Regions from separate parts of the Paenibacillus sp. FSL K6-3182 genome, predicted to be linked through region 1. Evidence: riboswitches for the same ligand, from Rfam matches in the RefSeq annotation. Region 1 holds a riboswitch; the other holds the start of a gene.
The links. A riboswitch is a leader RNA that binds a small molecule or an ion and turns the genes downstream of it on or off. The one in region 1 is predicted to bind cyclic di-AMP.

Region 1 (28,790 bases):
AGACGGGTACGACCCCAACAGATGCATGGCTCGTTGGGTATACGCCTGAACTAGCGACAGCAGTGTGGGTAGGTTACGATAAGGATCGCAAATTAACCGTTGCCGAGGCTTACCGCGCTGCTCCCATTTTCGCAAAATTTACGGAGCAAGCGCTGACTGCCATACCGCCGAAGATTTTCCCGATTCCGGAAGGCATCGTGAACGTGTATATCGATCCGACAAGCGGCAAGCTTGCAGAAAGCAGCTGTCCGCACAGACGATTAGAAACCTTCATCAGCGGAACGGAGCCGACTGATGTATGCGGCGAGCCTGCGGGTGCAGGAAATAACGACAGTGACGCCACTCAAAATGGATCTGGTACAGCAGGACGACGCTCTTGGTGGAATGACTTGAAACGCTGGTGGACAGACTAAACAAACAGCAGCCTTCCTTTAATGAGGAGGGCTGCTGTTCCTTCCAATAATGAACCAACCGTGATCTTTGCGCATTTTTGTCCAACTTATGATCAAAAAGTGAATTTTCTTTGAACAAAACCTCGATGTTGTGGTATAGTAAGGATAAGAAAACACTTACAATTGATCGGGAGTGTTAAATATGACAACAAAAACCGCAACAATCAGCAACATTCAGCCTTCTAAATCAGATGTCAAGCGCCTCGTAAAGGCAATGACTGCCATCTCTTGGATCGTTTTATCTATTGGCGTTCTACTCAGCCTCATTAACTTAAGCCATTTCAGCGATAAAAATGTTGGACTTATGGTCGGCATCGGATTCCTAATCGGCAGCGTTCATATTTACGTTATTGGCACAGCAATCGGACTTGTTCATGCACGCCTTAACCAAGACCAGTCGTCAAAGGATTTTAACGAGCCTCAATAATTAAAATTAACTTCATCACTCTTAACCAATAGACAGTCACATTCGGTCAATGACCAGATGCGACTGTCTATTTGCTTTTACTGGGACAAAACAATTTTATTTGGGTAAAGTTACTATATGTAAGAACAATTCACTGTCTGAACGCTCCTAAATCTAACAGTTGTCTAAGCCGTGAACTTTCTATTACAGAATAAAGACGAATTATTGACGTAATTGTTAACCCCGCAGTTATTACCTTGTGGATCTGCTATTGTAGTCGTAAGCAGTAATTTTGAGGAGTTGAACTGATGATGAGACCGTTTCTTCGTATGCTGACACCCGCACTGATTATGCTAATGGCCGTTATGCTTTCCGGCTGCGGCGAGCAATTCATCGTGCTCGATCCGAAAGGGCCAATCGGCGAGTCTCAGAAAGATTTGATTTATTTTTCAACCATTCTGTGTGCGGTTATTATCGTGCCCGTACTTATCCTGACAGCTGTTATCGTCTGGCGGTACCGTGATAAGCCCGGCAGTAAAGCTTCCTATAAGCCTAACTGGGAGCACAGCACGAAGCTAGAGATTACCTGGTGGAGTATTCCGATTGTAGCGATCCTTGTTCTTGCTATAGTCACCGTCAAATACACGTATGCGCTCGAGCCTTCCAAACCGATTGAGTCGGCTAAGGCGCCAATTACGATTCAGGTTACTTCACTTGATTGGAAATGGTTGTTTAAATATCCAGAAGAGGATATTGCGACCGTCAACTATTTGAAGATTCCTGAAGATACGCCGATTAGATTCCAGTTAACATCGGATACGGCGATGAACTCCTTCTGGGTTCCACAACTCGGCGGACAAATTTATTCCATGTCAGGGATGGCAATGACCTTATTCCTACAGGCTGATGAGCAAGGCAGCTATTATGGCTCCGGTGCTAACTTCACAGGAAAAGATTTTGCCAAAATGACATTCAAGGTGGATGCTACGTCTGAAGAGGACTATAAAGCTTGGGTAAGCGAGGTTAAAGCATCGTCGCCTGAACTGACAATGGAAGGGTTCGAGAAGCTTACTGAACCAGGTCCTTCTAATGTGCAGTTGTTCTCCAGCTTCCCTGAAGGATTGTTCAATAAAATTGTAACGCAATATGTAAAAGGCGACGGCAGCGCTCACCAGCATCATGGTGGAGCCGCAACAGAGCCCGCCGCAGGAACGGATAAAGAATCCATTACAGCGGATACGTCTGAGACGCAAAAAGAAACGAAAAGCAAACCAGATTTAAATGCTCATATTCATGCGGGTCATTAACCCGCTTTCAAGCAAATGCTTAAGAGGCGAGTTTGTGCCACAAACTTTTAGGAGGACCCCTCATGTTAGACAAAATTAAAGATTTCGCGTCCGAATTTTTCGTCACAGGCGATCCGCTTATTTTAGGGGCTCAAGTATCCATCGGCCTGTCGGTTGTGGCGATTATATTCACGCTTACCTTTTTCAAAAAATGGCGCTGGCTTTGGACGGAATGGCTGACCAGCGTCGATCATAAGAAGATCGGTATTATGTATATCATCGCATCTATTCTTATGCTATTCCGCGGCGGCGTTGATGCGCTGCTCATGCGTGTTCAGCTCGCAGCTCCTGAAGTGGAGTTTTTGCAGCCGGATCACTATAACCAAATCTTTACGACGCACGGCGTAATCATGATTTTGTTTATGGCGATGCCGCTTATGTTCGGTTTATTCAATATCGTCGTTCCACTGCAAATTGGTGCCCGCGACGTTGCATTCCCGTTCTTGAACTCCCTTAGCTTCTGGATGTTCTTCTTCGGTGCCATGCTGTTTAACGTTTCCTTCATTATCGGCGGTTCACCTGATGCTGGATGGCTCGCTTATCCGCCGCTCTCTGAGCTGTCAGGAAGTCCGGGACTCGGACAGGACTTCTATATATGGGGTATTCAAATCTCAGGTATCGGTTCATTGGCTACAGGTATTAACTTTATCGTTACGATTCTAAAAATGCGTGCACCAGGCATGAAGCTCATGCAAATGCCGATGTTCGTATGGTCTGTTTTGTCGTCATGTGTAACTATTATCTTCGCATTCCCAATTTTGACTGTTACCTTGTTCCTATTGTTCATCGACCGTTATCTGGGTGCTCACTTCTTTACGCTCGACGGCGGGGGCAACCCGATGATGTATATCAACCTCATCTGGATGTGGGGACATCCTGAAGTATATATTGTTATCTTGCCGGCTTTTGGTATTTTCTCTGAAATTGTTTCGGCTTTCTCGAAGAAAAAATTGTTCGGTTATAAGTCAATGGTATTCGCGCTTATGTCGATCAGCTTCTTCTCCTTCTTTACATGGGCGCATCACTTCTTCACAATGGGCTCAGGCGCCAACGTCAATGCTTTCTTCGCTTTGACTACGATGATTATCGCAATACCGACCGGGGTTAAAATATTCAACTGGCTGTTTACGATGTATCGAGGCCGAATTAGGTTTACGACTCCAATGATGTGGACGGTAGCATTTATTCCCTGCTTCGTTGTCGGTGGGATGACCGGGGTGCTCTTGTCTGTCGCACCTGCTGACTTCCAGTTCCACAACAGTTACTTCCTGATCGCGCATTTCCATCAGGTGCTTATTGGCGGCGTTGTGTTCGGTTACTTCGCAGGCCTTTACTACTGGTGGCCAAAAATGTTCGGCTTCCGTTTGCATGAAGGTCTTGGCAAATGGGCATTCTGGTTCTGGAACATCGGCTTCTATGTTTGTTTCATGCCGCAATACGCACTTGGCTTAATGGGTATGACGCGTCGTTTCAACGAATATGACTTCGATATGGGCTGGCAGCCTTTGAACGTCGTCTCTACTGTTGGAGCATTCTTGATGGGTATCGCGTTTATTTTCCAAGTATGGCAAATCGCTCACAGCATCAAGTTTTTCAAGAAAGAAAAGGATGGCGATGCATGGGATGGCCGTACGCTAGAATGGTCGATTCCATCACCTGCGCCGCTCTATAACTTTGCTCGCTTGCCACAGGTTACTAGCCAAGACGAGTGGTGGGAAGAAAAGCAGCGCATTGCGAATGGTCAGCCTGCTAAACCACTTGCGCCGCTTGAACCGATTCATATGCCGAAAAATTCAGGTATTCCATTCATTATGTCGATCTGCTGGTTTATTGCAGGCTTCGGCTTCGTATGGGATTGGCTATGGATGGCCATACCAGGTCTAGTCGGCGTAGCCGTATGTATGCTTGTTCGTTCGTTCTCTTACGATACCGATTATTACATTCCGGTGGATGAGATTGAACGTACGGAAGCAGCGTTAAGGGGGACAAAATAATGGCACATGCAGTTTCCACTCCAGCAGGAGCGCATGGCGGACACGGCGCTGGACACGGCGGCGGTCACCATGACGATCATCACGATCAAGAATCGATGAAAATGTTCGGCTTCTGGCTGTTTCTTATAACCGACGTTATTTTGTTCGGTACGTTATTTGCAACCTATGTCGTCCTCCGTCTCAACACTGACGGCGGACCGACAGGTGCCGAATTGCTTGAGATGAACGGTATTATCATTTCTACCTTCATTCTACTGACAAGCAGCTTTACAAGCGGTATAGCCGTTCTTGAAATGAACAAAGGCAACAAGCGCGGCCTTATACTTTGGCTCGCCATTACAGCAGTGCTCGGCGCTTCATTTATCTATCTTGAAGTAAATGAGTTCATGCATTTGGTGCACGAAGGCGCTAATATCGGAACGAGTGCCTACTGGTCAGCCTTCTTCGTTCTCGTCGGCACACACGGACTTCACGTATCGCTCGGCTTAGTCTGGATGATTGCACTGATTCTTCAGATTAGACGCCGCGGCATTACACCCGTTACGAAGCGCAAAATAGGCATCATCAGCTTGTACTGGCATTTTCTGGACGTCGTATGGATTTTCGTATTCTCAATCGTTTATTTGATGGGGGTGATGTAGGATGGAAAACCATAACACACATTCGCAGGACGCACACGGGTCCCACGGCGGATCGATGAAGTCTTATGTGATCGGCTTCCTATTCTCCATCATTCTGACAATCATTCCGCTTGTCGTAGTAATGAATGACCTGCTCAGCAAAAAAGCTGCAACCCTGCTCATCCTTGTGACGGCAGTTCTGCAATTTGCTGTTCAGCTTATCTTCTTTATGCACATAAGGGATGAGGAGAAACCTCGATTCAACCTGATGGCGCTTATATTCGGCCTCGTTATTTTGCTGACGATCGTCGCAGGTTCTGTATGGATTATGACTTACAATGCCGTTGCCGTCGCTTCATAATCGGCAATATGAATAAATATAAAGCTGTGCCAAAGTCTCTCTGACTTTGGCACAGCTTTTTTTCGTTTGTTATTTAATGCTTATAGTCAAACTCTCCCTATCTAGGGCTGCTTCATCCGTGCCATAATCATCTTATATGAATACCGAAACGAAAGATGAGGTGGGACGCCATGTCCATTACACTACGCCCCTTGCAGCTGCCAGAGGACTACGAGCAGCTTGCACAATTGCTTAATCAAGTGTGGTCAGAACCGACGACTGCTGAGAACCTGCATGATGCAGATAAGAAGCTTTATGAGATTGGACATACATGGATGGATGAGAACGGACTGCTTGCCGGATACGATCGTGAGCGGCAGGTTGCAGTAAACGAGCAAGGCGATATTGTTGGCTACGCCTGGACCTGGCGGGCGCCTTGGACAGAGCCTGGCTACTTATGCAATACGCTTGTCGTATCAGAGCCTTATCGCAAGCAGGGAATCGGCCAATTGCTTTTAGCTCACATTGGAAAATGGGCTTTGAAAATCGGCGCTTCTACGCTCATTACTGAAGTATGGGACGATAATGAGGATGCGATTCAGTTTGCAAAGCGACATGCTTTTGTAATTGAACGCCATGCCTTCCAGTCCGTCCTTACACTTGGCGAACATGATGGAGCGCAACAACCACAATTTCCAAGCATGCCAGACCTTGGGGCGCTGCGCTTCCTAACGCTTGCCGATGAACCCGGTGAAGAAAGCGAACAGAAGCTGTATGAGATCTATAAAGAAACGCTGGTGGACATTCCCGGTTATCTTGGTGAAGTCCCTGATTTCGTCGAATGGCGCAAATGGTATTTGAAAGTAGACGGCTATGCGCCTGAGCAAGTGATTATCGCGGCTGACGGCGACCGCTTCGTAGGGGTTACTAATGTCCTGCTTAATCCACAAACAAACGGGATGTATCATGAATATACCGGCGTAAGCAGAGCTTATCGCGGCAGAAAGATTGCTTTTGCTTTAAAGCTCAAAGCGATTGAGCTTGCTCAGCAGCATCAAGCCGCATATATCCGTACAGATAATGACTCAACAAATGCACCTATTCTCAGCATTAATCGCAAGTTAGGTTATATACCTCTTCGCGGCTCTTATCGTGTCCTAGCTCCTCTTCAAGAGGTATTGAGTAAGTTGCCCATTGAAGTACAGCAATGAACGACATCTCCTCATATCCCCTCTCTTAAAAAAAGCAGCTTAAAGCGAGAACATCCCGCTTCAAGCTGCTTTTCCAATTCCGCTACTAACGCCCCTGTTCCACAACCTCTACATCCTTCGGTACAATTAATGTCAGCTCCTGGCTGACCGTGTCTGAGATGAGGCCGCCGTCCCGGTGATCGACGGAACCAATCATGACATACATCGTTGAGCCAACAACATCGGTTTTCAGCATTTTATTGTCCAATCGCTCATACTTCTCGGATGACCAATAACGAATTTGGCCAAACAGCTTAAGCTCACGTGTTTCCGTATGCTCAAGCGTCACGCCATCCAAGGTGTGCACAACAATCTTCTTAATATCAGCAGGCACCCCTATTTTCTTCGTTTCCACGAATGCTGAACGCTGCGACATTTGCAGCCCTCGCTGCAGCTCATCGAACAAGCCCGTTGACATGAGCAGTGCAAGCCCGAGACTGGCTGTTCCAACCATTCCTACAAAAAAGACACTCATCCAGTCATAACGAACGATAGTACGCGCACTGCTAGAAAACTTCAAGTAAAGCAGCAGCTCCGCTCCAAGCATAATGAAAACGACGGGTGCGACCCACACGAGCACCTCGTAAGCCTCCATGTCCTGCCATAGAGAGACAGCTAATGCTGTCCCCACGAGAATCAGTGTCACGCCCATGGATAATGAGCCGACGCGCCAAGTGCGAACGCCTGATGGTTGATTGACAGACGGTTCAGCCATATTTACCGTGTTGGTGTTCAATGCGAATCCTCCTCGTACTTTCTTGGCACCGGCTTATGAAGCTCTGGCGGTTTACCTTTGCTCATTACCGGAGATGCCTTGCTTCCGAAAGCTAGACGCATGCCTACAATAATCATAATAAATGCGACAACAGCCGTTGGTATCATATATTTAATTTGCATGTATTGGGAATAAAGCTCCCTTGAGAAATGAGAAGTAACCTCTACAGCTACACGATCGAGCAAGTAATAAACGCCGAATCCCAGCAGCCCAAAACCAAACCAGCGCTGATAAGGGACAAGCTGCGTCAATACCGGTTCATCGGTAAGCTCCTGACGCTCATAACGAGACGTCTGCTGCAGCGCATCGAAGAAAGCAAAGCACCAGAACAGCGGAAGCAGGAAAAAAAACAGCGACAAGCGCAAATTGTCCATAATATAGACGGCGAGAAGAAAACCGCCCATTAGCTGCAGTCCGCGTTTTTGCAAACCTAGATACAGATGTCCTGCACCTGGAAAAATAGCTAACGCGATAGCCAGCACTTTGCTTTTACGCCCAGAGGCGATGTACGATTCCATATCCTCAAATATTGCACGGTCCGCCACATGCTCCCCGCGCTGCTTGGCATGCAGCTGGCTGATTGCGTCAAACATGCTGTATATCCAAATAACGGGAAGCGCCAAAAGAAACACGAGCAGCTCTGCCCTGTGCGTTATCGTGCCTAAGAAGACGATAATCGCAAACCAGCCAATGAAGGAAATGAGAAAGGTAATGCCCCGCTGCATAAGCCCCATATTCATATGCCCTAGACCCGGAATCAGAGAGAACATGATGGTACGCGATTTCTCGCGCTGGCGCTCCTGCTCCAAAGGAACAAAGCCTGGCGAGAAATGATCAGCAGGATGCGCGAATGGATGCTGGTTAGCAGCGCCTGACGGCAATCCCTTGCCTAGCAACAGGAAGATGACCATATCAATCATATTAATGATTCCCGCCATCGCCGCTATAAAAAACAAAAAGATATAAACTGTATCCTCCATATACCCGCCCATTAATCCAAATAGAATACACAATCCTATCGAACCAAAGAAAGCTCCCCCGTACAAAACCGCACGTACTGGGCGACCTGCATAGGCATGTCCTACGCCAGGTAAAAAAGAAAGAAAGAACGCCGCTAACGGGCTTTTATTCATCATTGATTCATTCCCTTCTATCATCGTTTTTCATTTATCTAAATCGAGATGCTTTTAAGCCATCGAGCCACGACCCCGTTTGATCAACCATTCTGTCTGACCAAGATTCGGAATGTCCACCTGTCGCCGCTGGCGGATTCGGCCTTATATCCTGCTGTTTATTCTCATTCATATCAAGCTGAGCCAGCTTCTGTGAGAAGGAGGCAAAAGTCCCGCTGGCAAGCAGCAGCAGCGTAATCGAAGCTGCAATGGTGTAGTGTGTTACCGGATGCTGAAGCCATGTCCGCAGGCGGCGAGGCTTCTCTTGTATAGTACTCGTCACAACATGTGGCCCGACTTCTCTATGATCATGTTCCTGCTCCATCATCAATTGCTCCACGACACGCTTCTCTATTTGCTCCATGTTAGGCAGCGGGGTCGTTAAATGAGAATCTGCCCGCTGCATCTCGCCCTCAGCTGTTTCAATCGCAATGACGAACAGCTGCAAACAGAAGTCGCAAGCAGCCAAATGCTGCTCAACCGGTATACGCTCAGAATCAACCAGTCTGTCGTTTACGTAACGGGACATTTGATCAGAAGAGATATGCTCAATCATCATTCGAAGTCCTCCTTCCGAAAATGGCGCTTCATCCAGCCTCTTGCACGGTACAGCCTGGACTCTACGCTTTTGCGTTCTAGTCCAGTTTCGGCTGCGATTTGTTCATATGACTTGTCTTCCATATAATAAGCGGTTATGACTTCACGATAGTTTTCCGGCATTTCATCAACTCGCTCTCGTATCTGCTGCCTATCCGCCTGTTCGATGGCTAATGTTTCTGCAGCAGGAGCAGACACAAGTTCTTCATGTACTTTTTCAGACATCGCTTCGCTATCCATTAGCTCCTCTGGCTTTCGTGCACGGCTGCGTTTGAAATCGATCGCTCGATTGACGGCAATACGGGTAATCCATGTTTTGAGCCCATCCAATCGACAATCCGGAAGGGAGCGATAAATTTGCAGCAGCACTTCCTGTGTAATATCCTCCGCATCATGCGGTGAACGAAGCACTGCGAAGACTGTTCTATATATATAAGGACCATATGCCTGTACAAAAGGACCAAAATGCTCGGGCCCGCCCTTCTGTACCTCTCTGATCCAATCCTCGTCTTGAATGTCGCTCCCCTCCTTCCCAATCTAATAGACGCCAGCTTGTCCCGCATACCCTGCACTTGCTGCCAAAAAATTTTTCTAATGCTTTATCAGCCTCTATCAACGCGGAAAACCTCATCATTCGATAGGACTAGCCTACGAACGATGAGGTTCTCATCCAAAATTCACAATAAACTCAATCTGCTGCTAATAACGCCAGCTGTTATACGTTCAAAGCTTGCTTAAGCTCATCTGGGGAGCGATCCCACCACTCAAGATTATGCTCCACAAGCAGCTTGCGAAGCGCCGATTTATCGACATCGCCAAGCTCGGACAAGTTATAGCGGCGTTTGAGTGATTGATCCAGCTTGTTCACGTGATCCGGGAGAAGCTTCCACCCGCGACGCGCCTCGGAATCAATCAGCATCTCGCATGCCGTAGCGCCCGCGTAATAGGAACCTTCTTCATTGCGGTCAACCGCTACCCATACGATCCAGCATTGACGACCGTTCGGAGTATCCTCTTTGTTAGGCGTAAACTTAATGCCACGCTCTACTTTACTCTTTGCATGCATAGCGCCAACATCAATATAAGCAACGCCATCATCAATAATAACACAGGATACCGCGCTCAAATCGATCGTTCCTGCTCCAAAACCTTTATGTTGTTTGCTGCTCACTACGTTGAGCGACAGTGATTTCTTTTCTTTCTTTACCGGCTCAGCCGACTGCCCTTGTTCTTCCGTCATGCGTATTCACACCTTCCCCGATACAATAATTCCATTTTAGCTAATAATCATCGAAAAGCAAACATATACATGCTGTAGATGCTTGTCAACGGGAGGGAAACGTTCAATGACTCCACGCTATTTCAAACGAATTTTACTCGTAATACTCGCAGTCGCGCTGCTCGGTATATCGATGCAGCATGACTTCGGGACTGCTTGGCAATCCCAATATACTTATGCTTTCGCCCCCGCCGCTAACGCCAAGCAAGCACTAGCGCCTGCCCAAAAGTCGGTCAAGCCGCCTGCCGTGCAGGAGCCGAATACGGTCATCACACCTAAACCGCAAGAGCTGAGCAAACGTGTCGTTGAGTACCATATCAACGTGCATTTAACGAATGATGCAAAGCAGCTGAACGGTGAGCAAACCGTAACTTGGACTAACCCTGGCAAAAAAACAGTGTCCGAGCTCTATTTCCATCTGTACCCGAACGCGTTTCAATCGGGCAAAACCACGTTTATGAAAGAATCCGGCGGCAAGCTGCGCCAGGACAAAGCAACAACCAATAGCCAAGGCTATATGAACCTGCTTACGTTAGAAACGCTGAACGGTGAGAGCCTTCTGCCACGTCTTCAATATGTACAACCTGACGATGGCAATGCCAATGATTTTACTTTGGCCAAAATCCGCTTGCCGGAGCCTATCGCTCCCGGCACCTCCGTAACGCTGCGAATGAGCTACGAGGTGAAGCTCCCAGAGGTATTCGCAAGAATGGGCTATTCCGGCAACTTCGTGATGGCTGGGCAGTGGTTTCCAAAGCTCGCTGTATATGAGACAGCCGGCATGCGCGGACGTACAGCTGAGGGCTGGAATGTCCATCAGTATCATGGCAATTCTGAGTTCTACAGCGACTTCGGCATATACAGCGTTCGGATTAATGTGCCTGAGAACTACACCGTCGCTGCAACGGGCTTCCAAACAAAGCCTATCGAGATCAAGGAAGCAACAAAGATTTACCAGTTTTATGCTGATGATATTCATGATTTTGCTTGGTCGGCCTCACCAGACTTCGTTTATGAAGAGACTGCTTATTCAGATACCGGCATTCCCGGTGTGCGCATTAAGCTGTATCTTGATCCTGCGCATGCTGACCTTAAGGATCGCTACATGCATGCAGCCAAGTCCGCACTCTCAAGCTACGCCAAGTGGTATGGTGAATATCCTTACAGTACGCTGTCGATCGTCGTTCCGCCCAAAGGAGCGAACGGAGCTGGCGGCATGGAGTATCCAACACTCATAACCGCTTTCGCTGCAGAAAATGATAACCCAGGCTACGATCTTGAACGTACGGTCGTTCATGAGATTGGCCATCAATATTGGTACGGAATGGTCGCCTCTAATGAATTCGAGGAGGCATGGCTGGACGAGGGGTTTACGTCCTATGCCGAGGATAAAGTAATGGAGACGGCATACGGCTTGGAGCCGAATTTGCGCATGGAAGCGAGCTATATGACCAACCCTGCTCCGCTCAAGCAGCAATCTTGGTCATACGCCAGCCACTCGCAATATGCCGAGAATGTATATCTGAGGGCAAAGCTGGTGCTCATTGGTATCGAGAATCAGGTCGGCTCCAGAACGATGCAAAAAATATTGCGAACCTATTTCCAAAAGTATAAGTTCAAGCATCCATCGACAGCAGACTTCCAGCGTGTTGTCGAACAGGTAACAAAAACGAAATGGAATGATTATTTCAGCCAATATGTCTACGGCAACAAAATGGCCGACTTTTCGATCGAATCGATTCATGTACGCCCAGTCACCCAAGATGGTGCTGAGATGTATGAATCTGTTGTACTCATTAAGAAAAACGGCGGCAGCAATGGCGAGATAAAAGTGTTGATGAAGTTTACTGACGGCACCAAAATAACAAAGCTTTGGGATACTCAGGAATCCCATATGCAATATAAACAGCTGCATTCCGCTCCGCTTGAATGGGCAGTCGTTGACCCAAACAACAGCAATGTGCTTGATAATAAGCTCATTAACAACTACATGCAGGCTCAGCTGCCAGAGGATAAACGCACGAGATGGAGCCTCGGCGTTGTCCAACTAATTGAAGGACTGCTCGGGTCGCTGAGCTGGTAAGTAATTGCGTTCAAGGAGCGATAAACGATGAAAATACATTTGAAGCAAGGCTGGCGGTTAGCGGTAAAACATTTTTACATTGTTGTTTTATTATTTCTTTATCAGCTGATCTGGGGGTTCTTCCTTTACCGCTTCATTGATTCGGTCGTAGCTCCGCTGCTGCGGCGATATCCAAGCTCCGCTCCTTCAGAAGCAGCCGTTCAGCTATTCATGACCGAAGCACAATTCCAGCTGTTCAAGACCGATCTCATTAATCCTTACGTCTGGACGCTGGGCGGTCTCCTTGTTGCCCGAATGCTGATCACTCCCTTATTCAATGCCGGTCTATTCTATTCGTTAAATCAGTCCAGATCGAATGGAGGGACACGATTTCTAGAAGGCATTCGCAAAGCTTGGAAGCCTGTAGTTCTGCTTTACTGGATCGAGGTTATTTTATCTGTGGCTCCTGCTTGGTATGTGCTGCCGCGCTCACTGGATGCTCTGCTAGAGAGCGGCTCTATTCCAGAGCTACTGCAAACGGTGCTCCCTGGAGCCCTTCTATGGCTCCTATGGGGCACAGTACTGCATCTACTGTTTCTAGCCATGCAATTCAGCGCTGCATCAGGAGGAAGCATATTCCGTTCCTTATGGCACGCTCTCCAAAATTTCCTCACCTATGCAGCTGTGTCGCTCATCATGTGGGGGATTGGAGCGGCTGCTGGGCTTGTGGTGACAAGTCTCTCCATGCTTTGGGCCGGGCTAATTGCACTTATCCTGCATCAAGGCTATTATCTCATTCAAACACTGATGAAGGTTTGGACGATTGCCGCGCAATATGACTTTTTGGAAACGAAAAGAATGTAGCAAACCAAAAAAGCCTTCAGCGTCCTCTAGATGCTGAAGCAAAAATAAACCTTCATTCCACGCTTTGCTGTGGTGTGGAGGTTTTTTTTACAACTAACCGCAACTAAATGATGGCAGTTCTGTATAAATAACTGAAAGAAAATCAAAAATGGGGGATATTCACAAATGATGCGTAAAAAACTAGTTATTATATCCATGGTATTGCTCTTATCGGGCGGTTCATTGGTTGCAGCAGACAAACTATTTCAGAAGGTAACGCTCCTTTATAATAATAAGCAATCCACTGACGATGCTGTCGTTGTGGATGATAAGGTTTATATTAGTATTCGTTCTTTAAGCGACAGCCTCCAAGCCTTCGTCCAATGGAAGAGCAGTGATAAGAAGCTCATTATTCAAAAGCCCAATGTGCATATGTTTCTAATGAACGAGAAGCGAGCTATGTTCGGACAGGTTGATAAAGGCAGTGTTCAGAAATTTTTAGTGCAAGCGCAAATCGATAATTTGAATATGGCGATTTCAGAGTTCAAAGTGACCATCGTTGATCCTAATGATAAGGAAACGACAATCGACAGCCGCAGCCAGGATGATGATGATTTTAAAGAGTTCGTCGAAAAAGACACCTTTTGGTTCAGCTCCAAGCTCGTTTCCTACGATTTTAAAAATGCTGGAAAATACAAGGTACAGTTTTGGATGCAGCAAAAAAACAACGATCCACAGCTCATTTCTGAAAAAATCGTTACTGCAAAATAAAACTTTTTTTCGATTGCCCAAAGGGGGCTGTTCTCATGAACAGCCTCCTTTGTCTATTTCTGCCGCTCTATCTGGAGCAGCAGCTAGGCTGTCTGAATCTACGCTTATTCACGAGTGATATAGATGAGATTTTTCTAATTTATTAGGAGCAAAATAGTGAAATACCGCCGTTTACGGCACTTTAAGCTAGTCCTTGCGATATAGCGCCTAAAGGACAAATCGGTATATTTTACACAACATCCACATAATTAATGAAATTGACTCCATGTATTTAGTTAGAAAGCACTACTATGGCGTGTTTATATTACAGAAAGAACGGTTTAACGAAGAAAATTGTCAAAAGGTTACATGAGAATTATTAGAAATTGCCACTAAAGGCAGGAGATCATTGAAAATAATCGAATATTTCTCAAAGCAATAAAAAAACTGCCTAATTCCCTATTGGGATACGGGGGAACCACTTTGGGTGAATTGATTCCGACGTTTGAGTTTTTTTCAAACGCCCGAGGAATCATAGGGAGCCTTCAACCGAACCCCACAGCTAACCTCGTCGGCATTGGAAGGAGTTTCACAATTGAAGAAGATTACCGCATTAATCCTGGGTCTCGTTCTCGTGCTCGCTTTTCAAGCGGGAAGCGCTTTCGCTGACTCAAAATTGAACGGAATTGTTAATGATCTTATTGGCACTCCGTACAAAAGCGGCGGAACGTCGTCGAAAGGTTTTGATTGCTCCGGCTTCACGAGCTATGTGTTCGAGAAAATGGGCATTGAGCTTTCACGTACTTCTGGTTCGCAAGCAAAAGAAGGTACAAAGGTCGCTAAGGCTGACCTCATTGCGGGAGATCTTGTGTTCTTCGACACAGTTGGCGGCAATAATAGCGCCGTATCCCATGTTGGCATTTACATTGGAGATGGAAAGTTTGTACATTCATCCTCGAGCAGAGGCGTTGTAACTGACAAACTTAACTCCGAGTACTATGAGGGACGATATGTAACTGCTCGTCGTATCATGGATGCTGATTCATACCAAGCCAACGTTGACGTAAAATAGAGCAACCTAATCCCTCTTCTTGAGGATTGAACGGGTAGACTCATCTAGCAAAGCCGCAGTTTTTTGTCCTCTGACGACAAATGACTTGCGGCTTTGCTGTTTCATTCCAGCTGGAATGCGGCCGTTCACTGTTGCGCTTATGGAAGGAGCTATCACTGATGTATTTGTTTATTCACCGCAAGGATTTGCGTATTGCAGATTTGCGCGCTTTTGATTATTTGAAGAAAAAAGAGAAACAAGGCATTCATTTGCTAATCATAGATCCCGTTATTACAGGAGATGGCCGTTTAACTAGTCATAGCGGTCGAAATTTCATGGCGCAAGCCGCCTCGCTTCTGCACAGCTATTCTAATGCAGGAAAGGAACTGCATGTGCTTTATGGTAATCCTGCTGCGATCACCGAAGCACTGCTGCATGAGCATCCTATTGATGAGGTTATTGTTCATACAGACTATACGCCTTACTCACGGCAGCGAGATGAGCAGCTTGGGCTAATCACACGCAGCCTTGGCCGCCGCTGGATGTCTATTGCCGATTCACCTCTTGCTGATCTAGATGCTTTCCCGGCATTTGCTCGAAAAATGGAGCCATACAAGGTTTTCACACCCTTTTATCGCAAGTGGAGCAGCTTTATGCTGGAGTGCTATAGCCCAATGAGTGAAACGACGATTCATGAGCTTGCTACCTTAAGCGAAATTAATGCCAAGGTTGCGTTGTCCTTCGCTTTGCCCGAATCCGTTTCATGCGCCCTAGGCGGCACAAACGTGCAAGGATCGTCCAAAGGATTATCCAAGCTGGAACGGTTCGTACGAGAACGCCTTGCCTCTTATTCGGAGAGCAGGGACGCTTATGCCGACGATCATACAAGCCAGCTTGCACGTTTCCTTAATACGGGCGCCATCTCCGCCCGCCAAGCCTACGAAATGACCCAAGGGCTTCCGGGGTCTGAATCATGGGTAAGGCAGCTGGCATGGCGTGATTTTTATTTATATCAAGCGATGTATCATGATGATTTTTTTCGTTACGAGCAGCTCGCTGATATGTCCAAGCTCTCAGATGCTCATCTAGAAGCATGGGCTGCAGCTGCCACCGGCATTCCAATCATTGATGCGGCCATGACGCAGCTCAATCGTACAGGTGAGCTGCCCAACCGCTTGCGAATGGTAACAGCTATGTTTTTAACTAAAAATCTGCTATGTCCCTTCACGCTTGGCGAACAATATTTCCGCCTTCACTTAAGCGATTATGACAACACGCTTAATCGCGGCGGTTGGCTGTGGTGCTCTTCACTCGGGTATGACGCAGCGCCTTACTTCCGCATCATGAATCCCGCAACTCAGTCACAGACGCATGATCCTAGCGGCAGCTATATTAGGCGCTGGCTGCCTCATTTGAATCATTTGACAGACAAAGAGATTCATCAGCCGCAAAGCGGTGCCATCGTCGACTTGAAAGCATCACGCGCGCGCGCCATAGAGGTATACAAAACCATTCTTAAATAGCTGAAAACATTTAGAATAACACGTTTAATAATAAATAAACCTCCACACCCGCTTTGAAACAGCGAATGTGGAGGTTTTTTATAATTTGTAGTTCATTTAAGCCTTGGATCGTACGCTGTGAACTTGTTTTCTTCCGAGCAGGAGCATCGCCGCTAGCAGAAGCAGCATCAGTATAACTAAGCTGCTTATATACCATAACGTAGATTGCACGTTGTACTGATCCATTATCCAGCCAGTCAAACGCGGAAAAATCGCTCCTCCAAGCCCGCCGAATGCTACAAGCAAACTCGTTGTCCTCTCCGTCATACCTGGAATGAGCTCATTGGCATAAACAAGAGCGATACCGAATATACCCGAGAAGAACAATCCGCTAAGTGCGACAAAGGCAAGCATCCAGCTAAGCTGACCCATAACAGCCATTAAAACAAAAACGACCGAGGCGCCTGCTGTAGCAATAAGCAAATAACGCGAATAACCCATTCGATCAGCCAGCAGCCCCGCAAATAGACGCCCAAGCACCATTGTTCCCCAGAACAAGCTGAGCACCGCTGCCGCACTGGATTCTCCTACGCCTGAACGAACGATGAGAATAGAAGGCAGATAGTTGGAGAAGCTCATTTCCATTCCTACATAAAGCATAAAAAATAAAGCCGATAACAAGAGAAATGGAAGTGCTTTGCGCGGATAGCCAAAAAAGACAGATCCGCGAGTGGATTGCAATCCTTCCAACTCATTCGAAAGGCCTTCCTTCACTTCCGGTGTTCGAGCAACTATACCAAGCTCATCATCCAGCTCTCCAAAGGACATCGTCAGCCAGAGAACAAAGGTGATGCCTGACATCGCTGCCAGAATCGGAAAGGAAACCTGCCATATGCTATGCTGAATCAGATAAGCCGCTGCAATTGGAATCAACAATGCGCCAACGCCAAAAAAGGTTTCCAATCGGCTCATTGCCGATGCCTTGCCGTTTTTTGCCATATCAATAATCATTGCGCCGACGACCGCTTCCGTCATCCCAAAGCCAAGACCCGCAAGCGGAGCAATCGCGAGCATCCAGCCCCATGGCAGCAGCAAACTGTATGCCGCCTCACTGAGCGTCAGTACGCCCATCGCAATCAGTACTGCGCCTCTTTTTCCAACTCTCGAAGTAATAGATGGCGCTAACAGAACACCCACCAGGAACCCGAGGAATTGATTCATAATCCATTGCCCGCCATCTTTATAGGTTAAACCATAATGAGCAATGAGCTGTTCCAAGATAGATCCGCCCACAACATGGGCAACGCCGATGACTAAATATGACAAGCAGCCTAGCCAGATCAACTTCTTCATTTTGATGCTTCTCCTTATTTACGCGCGATCAACGCACGCCTATCTGTTATAATAAACCTATTTCATTCGACATTCGCTCTATTCAGCTACTTTTTTTCAAGCGGAGGTAAAAAAAAATGACAAGCCATCAAAGCTCTATTCATTATAATCGAGATGAAGGCGATATGACCATATGCCCGCTCGAAACCGTCCATGCACAGCAACTATGCGGCTGGCGCTACGAGGCTCCATTTGATGTTTATAACTGGCCGGATTGGGAGCAAATGAAAAAAGACGAAATCGAATTTGGCGATTCCGTCCTTCGTGCTGCCCAATATATGGCTGTCCTAGACGCTCAGTCTGCGCTCATTGGGTTCGCGCAGTTTTTTCCTTTAACAGGCGTAACGCGGCTCGGTCTCGGATTGCGGCCTGATCTTTGCGGTAAAGGCCTCGGCCTTGCCTTCACACGTCTCATTGTCGCAGAGGCAATAAGGCGCACCCCTCAAAACGAAATTGATTTGGAGGTGCTTACTTGGAATATTCGTGCGATGCGCGTTTATGAACAAGCCGGTTTCCATATAACAGACACCTATGCACGGTCTACTCCCACTGGCTTTGCCGAATGCCATTGTATGGTTTATGAGCCAGCAGCCGCACGTTAACGACGCTGGGCTCCGCGCTCAGAATCCCTCAAATCCATAAGTAAAATAAGACCAGGCGCTGCTAGAACAGATACGGTTCTAATCCATGCGTGAGAATCGAGATCAGTATAGGCGCGCGAAACGATTGCACGTCGATGCTCATTGAGCTGGACGAGATTAGGAACAAAATAGGGACGCCAACACCAGTTGGCACCGCGGTATTGCTCCTCTCGCCTCCAAGCCTTGTCCGCATCGCGATAATAGTTGGATGAGAGCTGAATACCGCTCTCATTGCACAAATAAACCCGAATGCAATGGTCGTAAAGCTCGGGAAGCAGCCCCTCTATCCAATCATCCTCATGATCCAGGTAACGCGTCTCCTGAACAAGCGCAACCCACTGCTCTGCCAGCTTCTCCGATTGCCGCTGCCAATAGCGTTCAGTTCCAACGAAATGCAGCAGATGCTGATCAAGCTCCGCTTCAATTAGAGATGCAAAACAAGCAGGCTCACGAAACTCCGGCTCTGCCCTTGCAAACATATAGCCTTGGACGTAACGGGCGCCTGCCTGAATTGCGCGAGCTAAGTCCTCCCTTGTCTCCACTCCCTCGACGAGGAGCGAAGCTCCAATTTGCTCTGCTAAATCAGAGAAGGATCGCAGCACGCCGAAATAACCGTCATGAGTCGCGCTTTTCTTAATCATATGAATATCGATTTTGAGCAGGTTAGGCTGAATGTGAGCAATCCGATCCGTATTGCTAAAACCACTGCCTACATCATCGATTGCAATGAAACAACCCCTTGCCCGGTATATGTCGACAACAGAACGAAGCCTATCCATGGAACCTTGGAAGCTTTCCTCCGTTATCTCGATGACAATTCGTTTCGGGTCTATTCCGTACTTATCAAGCAGCGACAACGTGTAGAGCTCGCCAATCTCCTCATACCGATAAATCCAAGACGGCTTCAAATTAATGAATAACATCGGCTGCTGTTCTTCCATTGAAGCCAGCTTCGAGAATGCTTGCTCCCGCAGTACCCGGTCCACAATAATGTGGTCCTCTTCTGGAATTTGCTCATTGCAGAAGAAAGGTCCAAGACTCCTCACGGAATCACCCTTTACAGCTCGAGCAAGCACCTCGTAACCCATAATGCGTCTTGTATCCATCGCTATAATGGGCTGATAAAATGCAGCTAATGTTTCACCATCCAATTCAAGCGCTTTCGGCAACAGCAACGATGATGAGCACTCATTCATGTCGTTCTCCTCTATGTTAGATCAATGTCAAATTATATGTCATGTTGTATTGAATAACATTGTAATAGAGTCGACATAAAATGTAAAGATCCGACAGGAGCACTACTTATATGAAGTTTTATGTCGAATGCTTATATCAATCTAATGATTTGGGTCACCTTATCGTCTTGTGAAACCTCTATGATGTGATGTTTGCTATTATACGTAATGACACCGCTGCCTACCTCAATGACCGGATTCTCTCCTAGCCCAAAGAAAACATCATCCGCCAAAGCCTCCATCACTTCATGCCGATCGCTTACAGGCAGCTGAGCCCATTCATCAGGCTCCATTTCAAAAAAAGTATAGCTATTCTCAATTTCAGCCACAGCTGCTGTAAAATCCTTCAATATATCTGAATATTCTCTTGCATGTCTTACGCCCATTTGCGTATACCACCTTTGCTATCGTCATTTTTTGTACATATCTCTCTACTATTCTACCGCATTTTATCATTTTTTAACGCATTCGCCTTAAATCATTCCATATACTCTAACTTCAGAATACCCATTTGTCGATAATATAAGAAGTAGAGAAATGTCGAAAATGTATTGGACGGGGTGTATGATGAAAAATTCAACAATTATTGGTTTGGTGCTAGGATTAGTCGCTGTACTTGGAGGCATGGTTTTAAAGGGAGCACACCTGTCCTCTCTTGCAAATCCAGCTGCTTTTATGATTATTATTTTGGGAACTATAGCCTCCGTCATGATCGCCTTCCCGATGTCCGAGCTATCCAAAGTCGGTAAACTATTCAAAATGGTGTTCACTGAGCAAAAGCTGCCTATGCGTGATGAGCTGATTCAGCGCTTCATGGAATGGGCTTCCATTACACGTCGCGAGGGTTTGCTCGCTCTTGAAGCAAAAGTTGACGAGATTGAAGATACATTTCTTCGTAACGGCATGCGTATGATTATTGACGGAAATGACCAAGATTTTGTACGCGATGTTTTACTTGAGGATATTGCCGCAACAGAAGACCGCCACAAAGCGGGGGCACTTATTTTTACGCAAGCAGGTACATATGCCCCTACACTTGGGGTACTCGGAGCAGTTGTCGGCCTCGTTGCCGCACTTGCTGATATGAGCGATATGGGAAAACTAGCACATGCCATCGCAGGAGCTTTTATCGCAACACTTCTTGGTATCTTTACAGGTTATGTATTATGGCATCCTATTGCTAATAAACTGAAGCGCATGTCTAAGAAAGAAATTCAAATCCGTCTTATGATGGTGGAAGGCCTTCTTTCTATTCAATCCGGCGTATCAACGATCGCTATTAATCAGAAGCTATCTGTTTTCCTTACACCTACAGAAAGATTGAAGATGAGGGAAAAGGAGGAAGGCGCCGTTGAGCAGAAAGCATAGACATGAAGAACACGAGGAGCATGTGGATGAATCATGGCTCATTCCTTACGCCGATTTGCTCACCCTGCTGCTAGCACTCTTTATCGTGTTGTACTCCATGAACTCCGTCGACGTAAAGAAGTTTGAAGAAATGTCGAAAGCATTTAGTTTAGCACTCAGCACTGGCAGCGGTATTCTAACCGAAACGTCCGCTGTGAAAAGCGGCGAGGATGACGGGAAGAAGCAAAAAGAAGAAGGCGGCAAGCTTCCCGACAAGGATGTCAACAAAAATCAATCTGCTGAAGAGAAAGCTCGCGAGGAACTTATTAAGCAGGAGCAGAAGGATCTCGAGGATCTAAAGAAAAAAGTAGATGCCTATATTCAGAAGAACGGCCTGACATCTGATCTTGAGACGAAGCTAAATCTCTCACAGCTGATGATTACGATTAGCGACAACGCATTATTTGCACCGGCACAAGCAACCGTTAAGCCTGAATCGAAGGAGCTTGCCGTTGCGATCAGCAAAATGCTGCAGCAGTATCCTGATTACGAGGTCATCGTTTCCGGTCATACCGATACAACGCCGATCTCGACTTACCAATTTAAATCAAACTGGGATTTGAGCTCTATGAGGGCGATTCGTTTCTTGGACGTCTTGCTCGAAAATAAACAACTGAAACCTGAGCGCTTTAGCGCTATCGGTTACGGAGAGTATCGCCCTGTTGCCGACAACGAGACGGTTGCAGGCAAATCCAAAAACCGTCGTGTAGAGGTTTCGATCATTCATACGTACGCCGATGTCACAAATGCCCAGCAATTAAATGTGAAAAAACCATAATAAAAAAACCTGAATCAACTCGCCCTAAGCGTGTGATTCAGGTTTTTTTGTCGTTATACGAATGAATGTTTCCTGCTTAGACCGGCTCATAGCTTAATGTTTCGAACAAAGTCGCCTTCTCGGCTTCGCTCAAATCACGCCATTTGCCAACATGAAGACCGCCGAGCTGGATGTTCATAATACGCTGCCGCTGCAGTCTCCGAACATGATAACCGAATGCTTCGCACATTCTACGAATTTGACGATTGCGGCCTTCCGTTAAAATAATGCGGAATACGCGGTCCGTCACTCTTGTTACAACACATGGCAGTGTCATGCTGCCTAGAATATGAACTCCGCTTGCCATTCCTTTTAAGAACGCTTCTGTCATCGGTTTATCTACTGTGACCAAATATTCTTTCTCATGCTTGCCTTCTGAGCGTAGAATCGGATTGACGACATCACCGTCATTCGTGAGAAGAATTAATCCCTCCGAATCCTTGTCCAGCCTCCCGATCGGGAAGATACGCTCCTCATGACCAACAAAATCAACAATATTGCCTTTAATATGAAGCTCGGTTGTACAGGTAATGCCTACCGGCTTATTAAGCGCAATATAAACATGATTTTTTTGCTCGCCAATTTTGCGGCCATCAACACGTACATCGTCACCTATTTCAGCTTGGCTGCCGAGCTGTGCCTTTTCTCCATTGATCGTAACACGTCCGCTGTCTACGAGCTTATCCGCCTCACGTCTGGAGCAATAACCTGTTTCACTAATAAACTTATTGATTCTCAAAGCTGCTTCACCCCGTTGTATGTAATGCCAAGTCGGCAATTTTGTCCGATGAATAATATTGAATCATCGATGACTTGCTTGCTGCCTTCATTTGTCCAGCTTGTCCCGCCGCTCTTCTCATTGCCAAAGCTACATCCTCGCCCTTAATCGGCCGATACTTGCGCAGCGGACCAACCATCGCAAATTGCAGCCCTTTCGAAACGACAGCTCCAAACGCTTCACCAGGTCGAGCCTGCGGTCTTTCGCCTAGCAGAAGCGAAGGTTGGAACACTTGAACTAGCGGAATGCTCAGCTTAGCAATCGCATCCTGCAGTTCCCCTTTCACTCTGCTGTAAAATATTTTCGAGCTGGAGGAAGCCCCCATAGCCGTCACGATAGAAAATAAAGAAGCATTCGTTCGTTCTGCAAACCTGGCAAGCGTGAGCGGATATTCGTAATCTACTTTGCGGAAGGCTTCTTGCGTCTTCGCCACCCTGATCGTCGTGCCAAGCGTACAAAATACGACGTCTGCATGTACCTGCTCCAGCGTTTGATCCAAATCCTCAAAGGAGATAACGATCATATTCAGTTTGGAGAGCTCATTTGCGCTGCCCAAAGTTTTCGTCTCTAGCGGCCGCCTTACAATAACGGTTACCATCGTCACCAGCGGATCACGAAGCAGCTGACGCAGCAAAGCTGCTCCGATCAAACCAGTGGCTCCTACGAGTAAGGCGCTGTAGCCTGAAGCATCATGAAGCACGTTCTCTTTTTGCCATGAACCATCTACAGAAGATTCCTGCTTCAACGAGAATCCCTCCTCTTACATTTCCGTTAGAAGCCCGATCTGTGCTTATGCTTCCAGTATACCGCTCTCCCGTGTTTCTTTCAAAGCTGGCAGCAGCAAATGTATCGTTGTTCCGACATTAACCTGGCTTTTAATATCCATCGTTCCGCGGTGGCTGTTAATAATACGCTGACTAACCATAATGCCGAGCCCTGTGCCCGTTTCCTTCGCTGTAAAAAAGGGATCTCCAATTTTCGGTATCATATCGTCCGGGATGCCCATTCCTTCATCCGTTATCGTGATCGAAATGTATTCCCGTTTATGGTTAATATGAATATGGATTCGTCCACCATTTGGCATCGCTTCAATCGCATTTTTCAGCAAATTAATAAAAACTTGCTTCAATTGATTTTCTTCACATGAAATTAAGCAAGAATCATCGGTTAGAGTAACACAAAACTCGATATTATGAAGAAGTGCCTCACTGTTCATTAACGCAATAACATCTTGCAGTACATCCCGTATGTCCTTGGTAACAAACCTCGTCGCTTGCGGCTTCGCTAGAATGAGAAACTCGCCAACAATGAGATTGATCCGGTCAAGCTCCGATAACATAAGCGTTACGTGGGAAAGCGCCAGCTTCTTACTCTCCTGCTGGAGCTGCAGGAAACCGCGCAGCGTCGTCAGCGGGTTGCGAATTTCATGGGCTACGCCTGCTGCTAGCTGCCCTACTGTCGTCAGCTTCTCCGACCTTCGCAGCAGCTCTTCCATTTTGTTACGGCTCCTCATGTCTCTTGAAATGCTGGCAAAGGCACGAATCGTTCCGTCCGAATCACGAATTGGCGATATGGTTACACTTACAGGTATCAGCTCTCCAAGCTTCGTCATTCGTATCGTTTCCTGAGCTGGCAGTACTTTGCCCGACAAGATCTGGTTTAACATATCCCTCATCTCTGCATGATGAGAGTCGGGAAGAATAGGATTAATGAGACCAATTGCTTCTTCTTCCTCATAACCAAAGAGCAGCTCGAAAGCACGGTTTACTTGAATAACCTTACCATCCAAATCAATAAGATGAATCGCATCGCTCGTGTGGTTAATAAATGACTCCAAATGCTCCTTCATCCGGCGGTTTTCCTCAAACGCTCTGCGCAGCTTGTTCATATATATACTTAGATTTTGCGACATCGCATTGACCTTAAGAGCCAGCAAGCCGAATTCATCCTTGCGTTTAATTCGAATCGGCTGTTGAAACCTTGCAGATGAAACCTCGTTAACCTTCCATAATATATCTTTTAAAGGTCTAATCATTACTCCTACCAGCCAATAGCTAATAAAGAGGACGAGCACCATCGATATGCCCGTATAAATAAATGAATCATTTCGCTTCTGCGCGATAAGATCATTAATTCCCTTACTGTCATAAACGACACTTATAATGTAGTTGCCCATCTGCTTCGTATAATAATAACTTCTAAAATAGCATTTTCCGTTGATCTCCATCTTTCGAAGCTCAAAACCTGTTTTCTTCACATCGGTTATAATAGATTGATCGCTATTCGAATCCAAATACGTGTAAGTACCGTAACGAACAGCCAACGTATCTTGCTCAAATACTGTAATTTCATTTATATTTGGATTTAATGTTTTTACGATATCAAAGATATGCCCAGGGCCTGAGCGATCCTTCTCCGGAAAGATATAGCCTGAACCTGACTTCTTCTCGTAAGAGGAAAATGTGTTCGCCACATGCATGGAAGTATCGTGCATCGCTCGTTTTGCTTGCTCACGCATGCTTTGAATCATCGAATACTCGCTAAGCATGTGCTGGAATATAAAAAACGTCAAAACGATAAGCGTGATCAAGACTGAAAATTTCATCTTTATTGACAATGAATGACACATCCTTTTACACAAAAACGTTTTTATTAACAACTTATACACAATATCCACAATTACTGTGCACAGCTCTGAATAAATTGTGAGTATTTATGTGTATATCATGATAGTTATCCACAATGTTATCCACGACATGTTAACAACGGAATATTTGTTCGTTGTATAATGAATAAATAGTAAAGGAGTTATTGTATATGACAAGAGAGCAAGAAGATCAGAAATGGATGCTGGAAGCTATTGAAGAAGCCAAAAAAGCCGAGCAAATTGGAGAGGTTCCTATCGGGGCTGTTATCGTCAGAAACAATGAAATCATCGGAAGAGGCTACAATTTGCGTGAGACGAGGTTTGATCCAACCGCTCATGCCGAAATGGTAGCTATTCGTGACGCCTGCGATCGCATCGGCGCATGGAGATTATTAGATTGTACATTGTATGTCACGTTGGAGCCTTGTCCAATGTGCGCCGGCGCCATTGTTCAATCTCGGGTTAAACGTGTCGTTTATGGAACAACCGACCCGAAGGCTGGATGTGCTGGGACACTCATGAATTTACTGCAAGAGCCCCGTTTCAACCATGAAACGGAGCTCACTAGTGGTATTTTACAGCCTGAATGCTCAAACCTGTTGACTCAATTTTTCCGACGGCTTCGAGAGAGATAATATTCTCTACATATCGTCGCGGCGTATCGTAATATGTGTTAGCTCGTTTCTTTGTATATGCTGTAACGCAACAATTAGTTGATCGGCCTCTTCGCTAATCGCTAGAACATCCGGATCTGTCAGACTGCCGCGCGCTTCGGCTATTTCATGAAGCTTTAGCCGCAACGACTGCAATTGTTTAAGCAAGTGTTTTTTGTCCATAGCTCGCTTCGGGGCACGCTCCTTATCTAGCACTCGTGTGGTAATGCTTCTATTATACTCGTAGAGCAATAAGGAGTTTGTAAAAACTTGTCGACGAACGTAGACAATTTTCGGGCATTATTCGACAAAATGAAGTTATTTTATCCAATTTCTAGTTCTTTTTAACTAGTAAAATCGATCAATATATGGAAAAAGTTACTTGCGTTAAATATAGAATAGTAAAATATACATATATATGAATAATTGAAAAATGTTAATAAAATCACAAATATGCTAATAACGCTCATCAAGTGCTTTAATGTTAAAAAATCCGATAAATGGTTTCAGCGATTTACGGGTAATGGTGTCGAATGCCAGAAAAAACGGCTGTTAAAGAAGCTGTTTTAAGCGGCAGCATGCGCCTCGGATTTGGTCCAAATCCTCCACATCTTTGTAGCTATTATGAGGATAAATCCATTTGTATTATAAGAAAGTATGAAGTAAAATTATTTAAAACATTAGTCGTAATACAGGGAAATGAACATAAATTAGGATGTCGGGATGTGCCTTTGTGAATAATAAAGCAGTAATTTTGGGTTGTAATTATTATATAGGTTTAAGCACCATTCGTTGCCTAGGCATTAACGGTGTACATACGGTTGCCGTAGATTATTCGACTAAAGATACCTATGGCGCCGATTCAAAATATACGTCTGAGAGACTAATCTCTCCTCATTATAAAGAAGACACGGCAGCGTTCATTCGTTTCTTGAAGGAATATGCCCGCAAGCAAAGCGCTCCTCCTGTCCTTATTCCATGCCACGATTCTTATCTTGAGGTTATCGATGAGCATTTGGAAGAGCTTAGAGAACACTATCTCATACCACAAGACATTCCGGGCATATACTCGGATATGATGAATAAAGAAGTGCTGCAGCGCCTTTCTCTAGAAAATGGCGTAGCTGTTCCCGAAACGGTCCGTGTAGACGAAGATCGTTTTTTTGAGAAGATCGACGAAATCATTAAATATCCTTGTATCGTCAAACCAACAGATTCTCCATCCTTCGTTGCCAAGTTTAGACGCAAGCTCTTTAAGGTACATAGCCGCGCTGAGCTCGAACAAGCGCTGGCCAAAGCGAAGGAAGCGAGCTTGGAAGTCATCGTACAGCGTATCATCCCAGGTTTCGACGATCATATGTATACGTTCGACGCGTATTTAAACCAAGATTCAAAGGTCACTCACTGGGTCACTTGTCAAAAATTCCGCCAATATCCGATTAACTTCGGCGCATCCGTGTATACAGGACAGAGATACGTACAAGAGCTGTTCGATATCGGAGCTCCTTTTCTAGAGAAGATGAAATGGAAAGGCTTCGCGGAGATTGAATTCAAAAAAGACGCCGAAACTGGCCGTTTTTATTTAATCGAAGTCAATTGCCGGATTACCAACCTGAACAACCTGCTGTACCGAGTTGGGGTAAATATTCCATGGATTACTTACCAAGAGTTAACTGGCGGCAACCTTGTGCCTCCCAAAGCCGTCAAAGAGAATACGAACCGTGTTTTCTGGTACGGATATGAGGACATGCTTGCTGTTCGCGATTACATCAAGACGGGTCAATTGACTTGGAAGCAAGTATTCGTATCCTTGTTTAAACCGAAAGCTTATGCGATCTGGGATTGGAAGGACCCGAAACCAGCCTTTTCCTATGCGGCTATCATCGGTGGCAAGCTTACGAAAAAGCTTCTAAGAAGATAGCCTGCGAAAATAGTAATAGGTAATAGAATGGAGCTGATCGTATGTTATTGACCTCCTTACTGAAAGATCTGGATTACACGCTCGTGAAAGGCGATTTGCATATTGAAGTAAGCTCCATTGCCTTTGATTCGAGGGAAGCTTCAGCCAATGGCGTATTTGTCGCTATAACGGGCTTTTCGGTTGATGGACACCATTTCATCGAAAAAGCAATCGCACTTGGTGCGACCGTCGTTATTGTGGAGAAGGATGTTCATGTGCCAGCAGGAATAACGGTACTGCAAGTTAACGACACGCGTGAGGCGCTCGCCCTGGTATCTGCAAACTTCTATCATCGCCCGACTGAGCAAATGAATCTTCTCGGCATCACTGGAACAAACGGGAAGACATCGACCACATATTTTCTAAAATCTATATTCGAGCAAACGGGGACAGCCCTCGGAATTATCGGCACGATCGGCACAGTTATCGGCGACAAGCTGATTCAAAACAAAAATACGACGCCGGAATCGCTGTATTTGCAACGAATCTTCGCCGATATGATTGAATCACATATGAAGCATTGCGTCATGGAGGTTTCTTCGCATGCGCTCAATTTGAAACGCGTTGCTCATTCCAGCTTCAAAACTGGCATTTTCACAAATCTAACGCCGGATCATTTGGAGCTTCACCATACGATGGAGGAATATTTCGAAGCGAAGGCTTTGCTGTTCGACATGACGACGGACTTTAACATTATTAATGCAGATGATAAATTTGGCCGTATCCTCATTGACCGATTGCAGCATAAAGGCCCAAAGCTGGTTACTTATGGCATTGAGCAGGAAGCTGACATTTACGCGACGGATATTACTTATTATGCC
Region 2 (3,694 bases), 1.7 Mb from region 1:
GCTTTTTGGAAAGGTGATTTGGACGAAACGGTATTCCTTCAAACCCTTGAAAGTATTCGTCTTAACAACTTGAAGCTGCAAAAGGATAAAGGAATTTCTTTAATCCCTGTTAATGATTTTACGTTATATGATCAAATGCTGGATACTGCAGCGATGTTTGGCCTTGTGCCAGATCGTTTTTCCTATGATGGAGGTCCTGTTCCCGTACAGACCTACTACGCAATGGCGAGAGGGACACAGGAAGCACAAGCCTGCGAGATGACCAAATGGTTTAATACCAACTATCACTATATCGTGCCAGAACTTGCGGATGCAGCTCCGGTACTGACGGAAAACCGTCCGCTGATTGCGTACCGCGAAGCCAAAGAAAAGCTTGGTATTGAAGGTAAACCTGTCATTATCGGTCTATACACCTTCCTCAAGCTGTCGAAGGGCTACGATGCCAAGCAGCTTCCGCAGCTCATTGAGCAGTTTATACCGCTTTATGCTCAGCTGCTTAAGGAGCTTGAGCAAGAAGGCGTACAATGGGTGCAAATCGATGAGCCCATCCTTGTTACCTCTATTTCTGAGGAAGAGATGCAATGGGTTGAATCGATTTATGCAAGGCTGAACCAAGCAGCGCCAGCGCTTAACATAATGCTTCAAACGTATTTTGAGGCAGTTGAGCATTATGAAGCTGTAGTTGCTCTCCCGGTACAAGCGATCGGTTTGGATTTCGTTCATGGTTTGGAGCAAAACTTGAAGTCGCTTGAGCAATTTGGTTATCCGAAGGATAAGCTCGCTGGTATCGGACTTGTAGACGGACGCAACATTTGGCGCTCAGACTATAAGCAAAAGCTCGAATTGCTGCAAAGGATTTCGGCATACATTCCAGCTGAGCGCACGATCGTTCAATCGTCATGCAGCCTGCTGCATGTGCCGGTAACGGCAAAAAACGAAACCAATCTGCCAGTAGAGCTGCGTGAGGCGCTTGCATTCGCGGAAGAAAAGCTGGATGAAATTGTGTGGCTAAGTGAAACAGCGACAGTAAATGAGGCGGACATCTCAGAACTGCGCAAGCTTGAGCTTAAGCTTAACGGCGAGCGGATTCATCATTTATCCATTTCTCCTGCCCGCAATCGTCAAGCTGCTGATGCAGCAGCGGTTGCGGCGCATCCTTCAACGAGGCAGAAGCCATTTGCGGAGAGACAAAAGCTGCAGCAGAAAAAGTGGAATTTGCCTTTCCTTCCAACAACGACCATCGGCAGCTTCCCGCAAACGCTGGATGTACGTCAAGCAAGGCAAAAATGGAGAAAAAATGAGCTCAGCTCACAGGACTACGCTTCATTTATCAACGATAAAATTAAAAACTGGATTGAAATCCAAGAAGAGCTTAACATTGACGTCCTCGTTCACGGTGAATTTGAGCGTACGGACATGGTCGAATTTTTCGGAGAAAAGCTGGATGGGTTCGCATTTACAAAAGGCGGCTGGGTTCAATCGTATGGTTCCCGCTGCGTAAAGCCGCCGGTCATTTATGGCGATGTTGTATTTACTGAGCCAATGACAGTAACCGAAAGCGTGTATGCGCAGTCGCTGACAAGTCGTCCGGTAAAAGGGATGTTGACGGGTCCGATTACGATTTTGAACTGGTCATTTGTCCGCAACGATATCACACGGGAGCAGGTTGCATACCAAATTGCGCTTGCACTTTCAGAGGAAGTAAAGGCGCTTGAGACTGCAGGCATCGAAATGATTCAGGTTGATGAGCCAGCTTTGCGAGAAGGCTTGCCGCTTAAACGCAGTGATTGGGATGCTTATTTAAAATGGGGCGTGCATGCCTTCCGTCTATCGACTTCAGCTGTGCGTGACACAACACAAATTCATACACATATGTGTTATTGTGAGTTCCATGATATTATCGATTCCATTCTTGCGCTGGATGCGGATGTCATCTCCATTGAAACCTCGCGCAGCCATGGCGAGCTGATTCATAGCTTTGAGGAGAACACCTATGACCAAGGCATCGGCTTAGGCGTTTACGATATTCACAGCCCGCGTGTACCGTCCGTGGAAGAAATGGTCAGCATGATCGAGCGCGCCATTAAAGTGCTCGATCCTACGCTCTTCTGGATTAATCCGGACTGCGGCTTGAAAACACGCGGAATGGAAGAAACGGTTGCTTCACTGCGCAACATGATGCTGGCTACTTACCAAGTCAGAGAGCAGCGTGCTGCATTAGCGAAGGTTTAAATCCTAAATACAATAAGACAGTCCAGAACTAGGTTATCTGTTCTGGACTGTCTTTTTTTTCTTATGAACGAAATTAATCCAAAGAGATGTAGGAGACGGAACGTTGACGCAAAACAGACTCTTCATGGTCGTTGCTGTACGGGGCTGCATCGGCGGATTGTGCTAGGACATGCTTGACGGCGGAGACGAATAAGTCGAGAACGCGCCCATCCTGATCCGTTTTGTCATAATGATACTGGTTAAGAGGTGGTAGAGGAATGCTGCCGATAAAAGACTGAAGCAGGTCGCTCCATCGTTCTAAGTCAAGGGGCTCTTCTGTGTCGCTGGCAAATAGTTCACTCCAGCCGAAGCCTTGATTGCTTGTTAAACGAAGACATACGCGATGGCCTGCAGAATCGACGGCAAGAGCAGGAATGACGAATAGCTCGATTCGTGTGACAGATAAATAAGGGGTCTGTTCCGTAAAAAGATGCAGATTTCGTGCACAATTTGTCAACATATACATCTCTCCTTTATTCGCTTACGAGGTTAGCTGTCGGATTCGGGCTAGAGAGAAAGCCCTACCAGGGTTACAAATCCCTGGATTCACCCCTTGCGAATCGATTTCGGTCGATCGCGATGGTTCCCCCGCTTTTTCATTCGAAAAATTCAGCGTAAATAGTTTACTCTTAATTATACCCTTCATTAGCGCATCTGTAAATCAGAAGTGCTTAAAATAACGATACATAGGAGATAGCTTGTTTAAATAAAGTATGCTCTTCACGGTCATATTCACAGTTTGGAAAAGAGTAATGATTGGATTCTATATGCAATGCAGCGGCTGCAAACAAATGATATATACGCTCGTCCTTCATCATTGGATCTGTTTGAAAAACAAAAGGTGACGCAAGAGGAAGTGTGCCGATGAACCTTAGCAGCATACTGCTCCATCTGATCCAGTCGCGAGGCTTCTCGGATTTTTTAATAAACAGCTCACTCCAGCCATGACCACCAGCAGTGGAGAGTCTTAGGCAAACACGGTAACCATTCGATTCAAGCATGGAAGCCGGCAGCACAAACATTTGAATTCGTTTAATTTCAAACAAGGCAGCAGGATGATTATCCAAGCTTGGTAAGGGTACTTCAACTGGTGTAGACATCAATGAGATCTCTCCTCGATTTGAATAATTCACCGATAATACTCAGCCATATTGGCTTGCCGTCTATGGTAAACCCGAAATGCAATATTGTAAAACTGTGGTATATCGTGAAAAGGCAGCCATATGCCATATTAAAAGAAATCCATTCGTTATGGCAGCAAAAAGATATTTATTCTTCGAAATACTCGTTTATTCTCTTCCATTCTCAATTATAGAGAAATCTGATTATTCACGCATAAAATCGTTAGAAAGGGAATGAACACTATTTTTGAAAACAAGAGTAAAATTGAGAAATAGTGAGATATCGAGAGATCGAAATGAAT

Region 2: it holds a riboswitch for cyclic di-AMP, as region 1 does, so the genes downstream of both, MHH56_RS08155 (hypothetical protein) here and MHH56_RS00755 (C40 family peptidase) in region 1, are expected to answer to the same signal.

What each region holds. Positions count from the first base shown of each region.
Region 1 covers NZ_CP150265.1:138,802-167,591, reverse strand. Annotated here, with positions in the region: gene MHH56_RS00830 (PBP1A family penicillin-binding protein) at 1-413, shown strand, start outside; gene MHH56_RS00825 (hypothetical protein) at 595-879, shown strand; gene cyoA (ubiquinol oxidase subunit II) at 1,170-2,165, shown strand; gene MHH56_RS00815 (cbb3-type cytochrome c oxidase subunit I) at 2,228-4,198, shown strand; gene cyoC (cytochrome o ubiquinol oxidase subunit III) at 4,198-4,839, shown strand; gene cyoD (cytochrome o ubiquinol oxidase subunit IV) at 4,841-5,179, shown strand; gene MHH56_RS00800 (GNAT family N-acetyltransferase) at 5,350-6,369, shown strand; gene MHH56_RS00795 (hypothetical protein) at 6,455-7,144, opposite strand; gene MHH56_RS00790 (hypothetical protein) at 7,141-8,319, opposite strand; gene MHH56_RS00785 (hypothetical protein) at 8,351-8,914, opposite strand; gene MHH56_RS00780 (sigma-70 family RNA polymerase sigma factor) at 8,911-9,363, opposite strand; gene MHH56_RS00775 (YwhD family protein) at 9,668-10,192, opposite strand; gene MHH56_RS00770 (M1 family metallopeptidase) at 10,299-12,314, shown strand; gene MHH56_RS00765 (hypothetical protein) at 12,342-13,157, shown strand; gene MHH56_RS00760 (hypothetical protein) at 13,323-13,907, shown strand; cyclic di-AMP (ydaO/yuaA leader) riboswitch at 14,325-14,478, shown strand; gene MHH56_RS00755 (C40 family peptidase) at 14,482-14,958, shown strand; gene MHH56_RS00750 (deoxyribodipyrimidine photo-lyase) at 15,117-16,460, shown strand; gene MHH56_RS00745 (MFS transporter) at 16,557-17,792, opposite strand; gene MHH56_RS00740 (GNAT family protein) at 17,957-18,433, shown strand; gene MHH56_RS00735 (EAL domain-containing protein) at 18,430-19,668, opposite strand; gene MHH56_RS00730 (hypothetical protein) at 19,800-20,093, opposite strand; gene motA (flagellar motor stator protein MotA) at 20,275-21,075, shown strand; gene MHH56_RS00720 (flagellar motor protein MotB) at 21,059-21,892, shown strand; gene rluF (23S rRNA pseudouridine(2604) synthase RluF) at 21,969-22,670, opposite strand; gene MHH56_RS00710 (NAD(P)H-binding protein) at 22,678-23,454, opposite strand; gene MHH56_RS00705 (ATP-binding protein) at 23,500-25,314, opposite strand; gene tadA (tRNA adenosine(34) deaminase TadA) at 25,527-25,991, shown strand; gene MHH56_RS00695 (aspartyl-phosphate phosphatase Spo0E family protein) at 25,998-26,192, opposite strand; gene MHH56_RS00690 (hypothetical protein) at 26,543-26,746, shown strand; gene MHH56_RS00685 (carboxylate--amine ligase) at 26,743-27,930, shown strand; gene MHH56_RS00680 (UDP-N-acetylmuramoyl-L-alanyl-D-glutamate--2,6-diaminopimelate ligase) at 27,972-28,790, shown strand, end outside.
Region 2 covers NZ_CP150265.1:1,873,103-1,876,796, forward strand. Annotated here, with positions in the region: gene metE (5-methyltetrahydropteroyltriglutamate--homocysteine S-methyltransferase) at 1-2,232, shown strand, start outside; gene MHH56_RS08155 (hypothetical protein) at 2,306-2,731, opposite strand; cyclic di-AMP (ydaO/yuaA leader) riboswitch at 2,735-2,896, opposite strand; gene MHH56_RS08160 (hypothetical protein) at 2,943-3,371, opposite strand.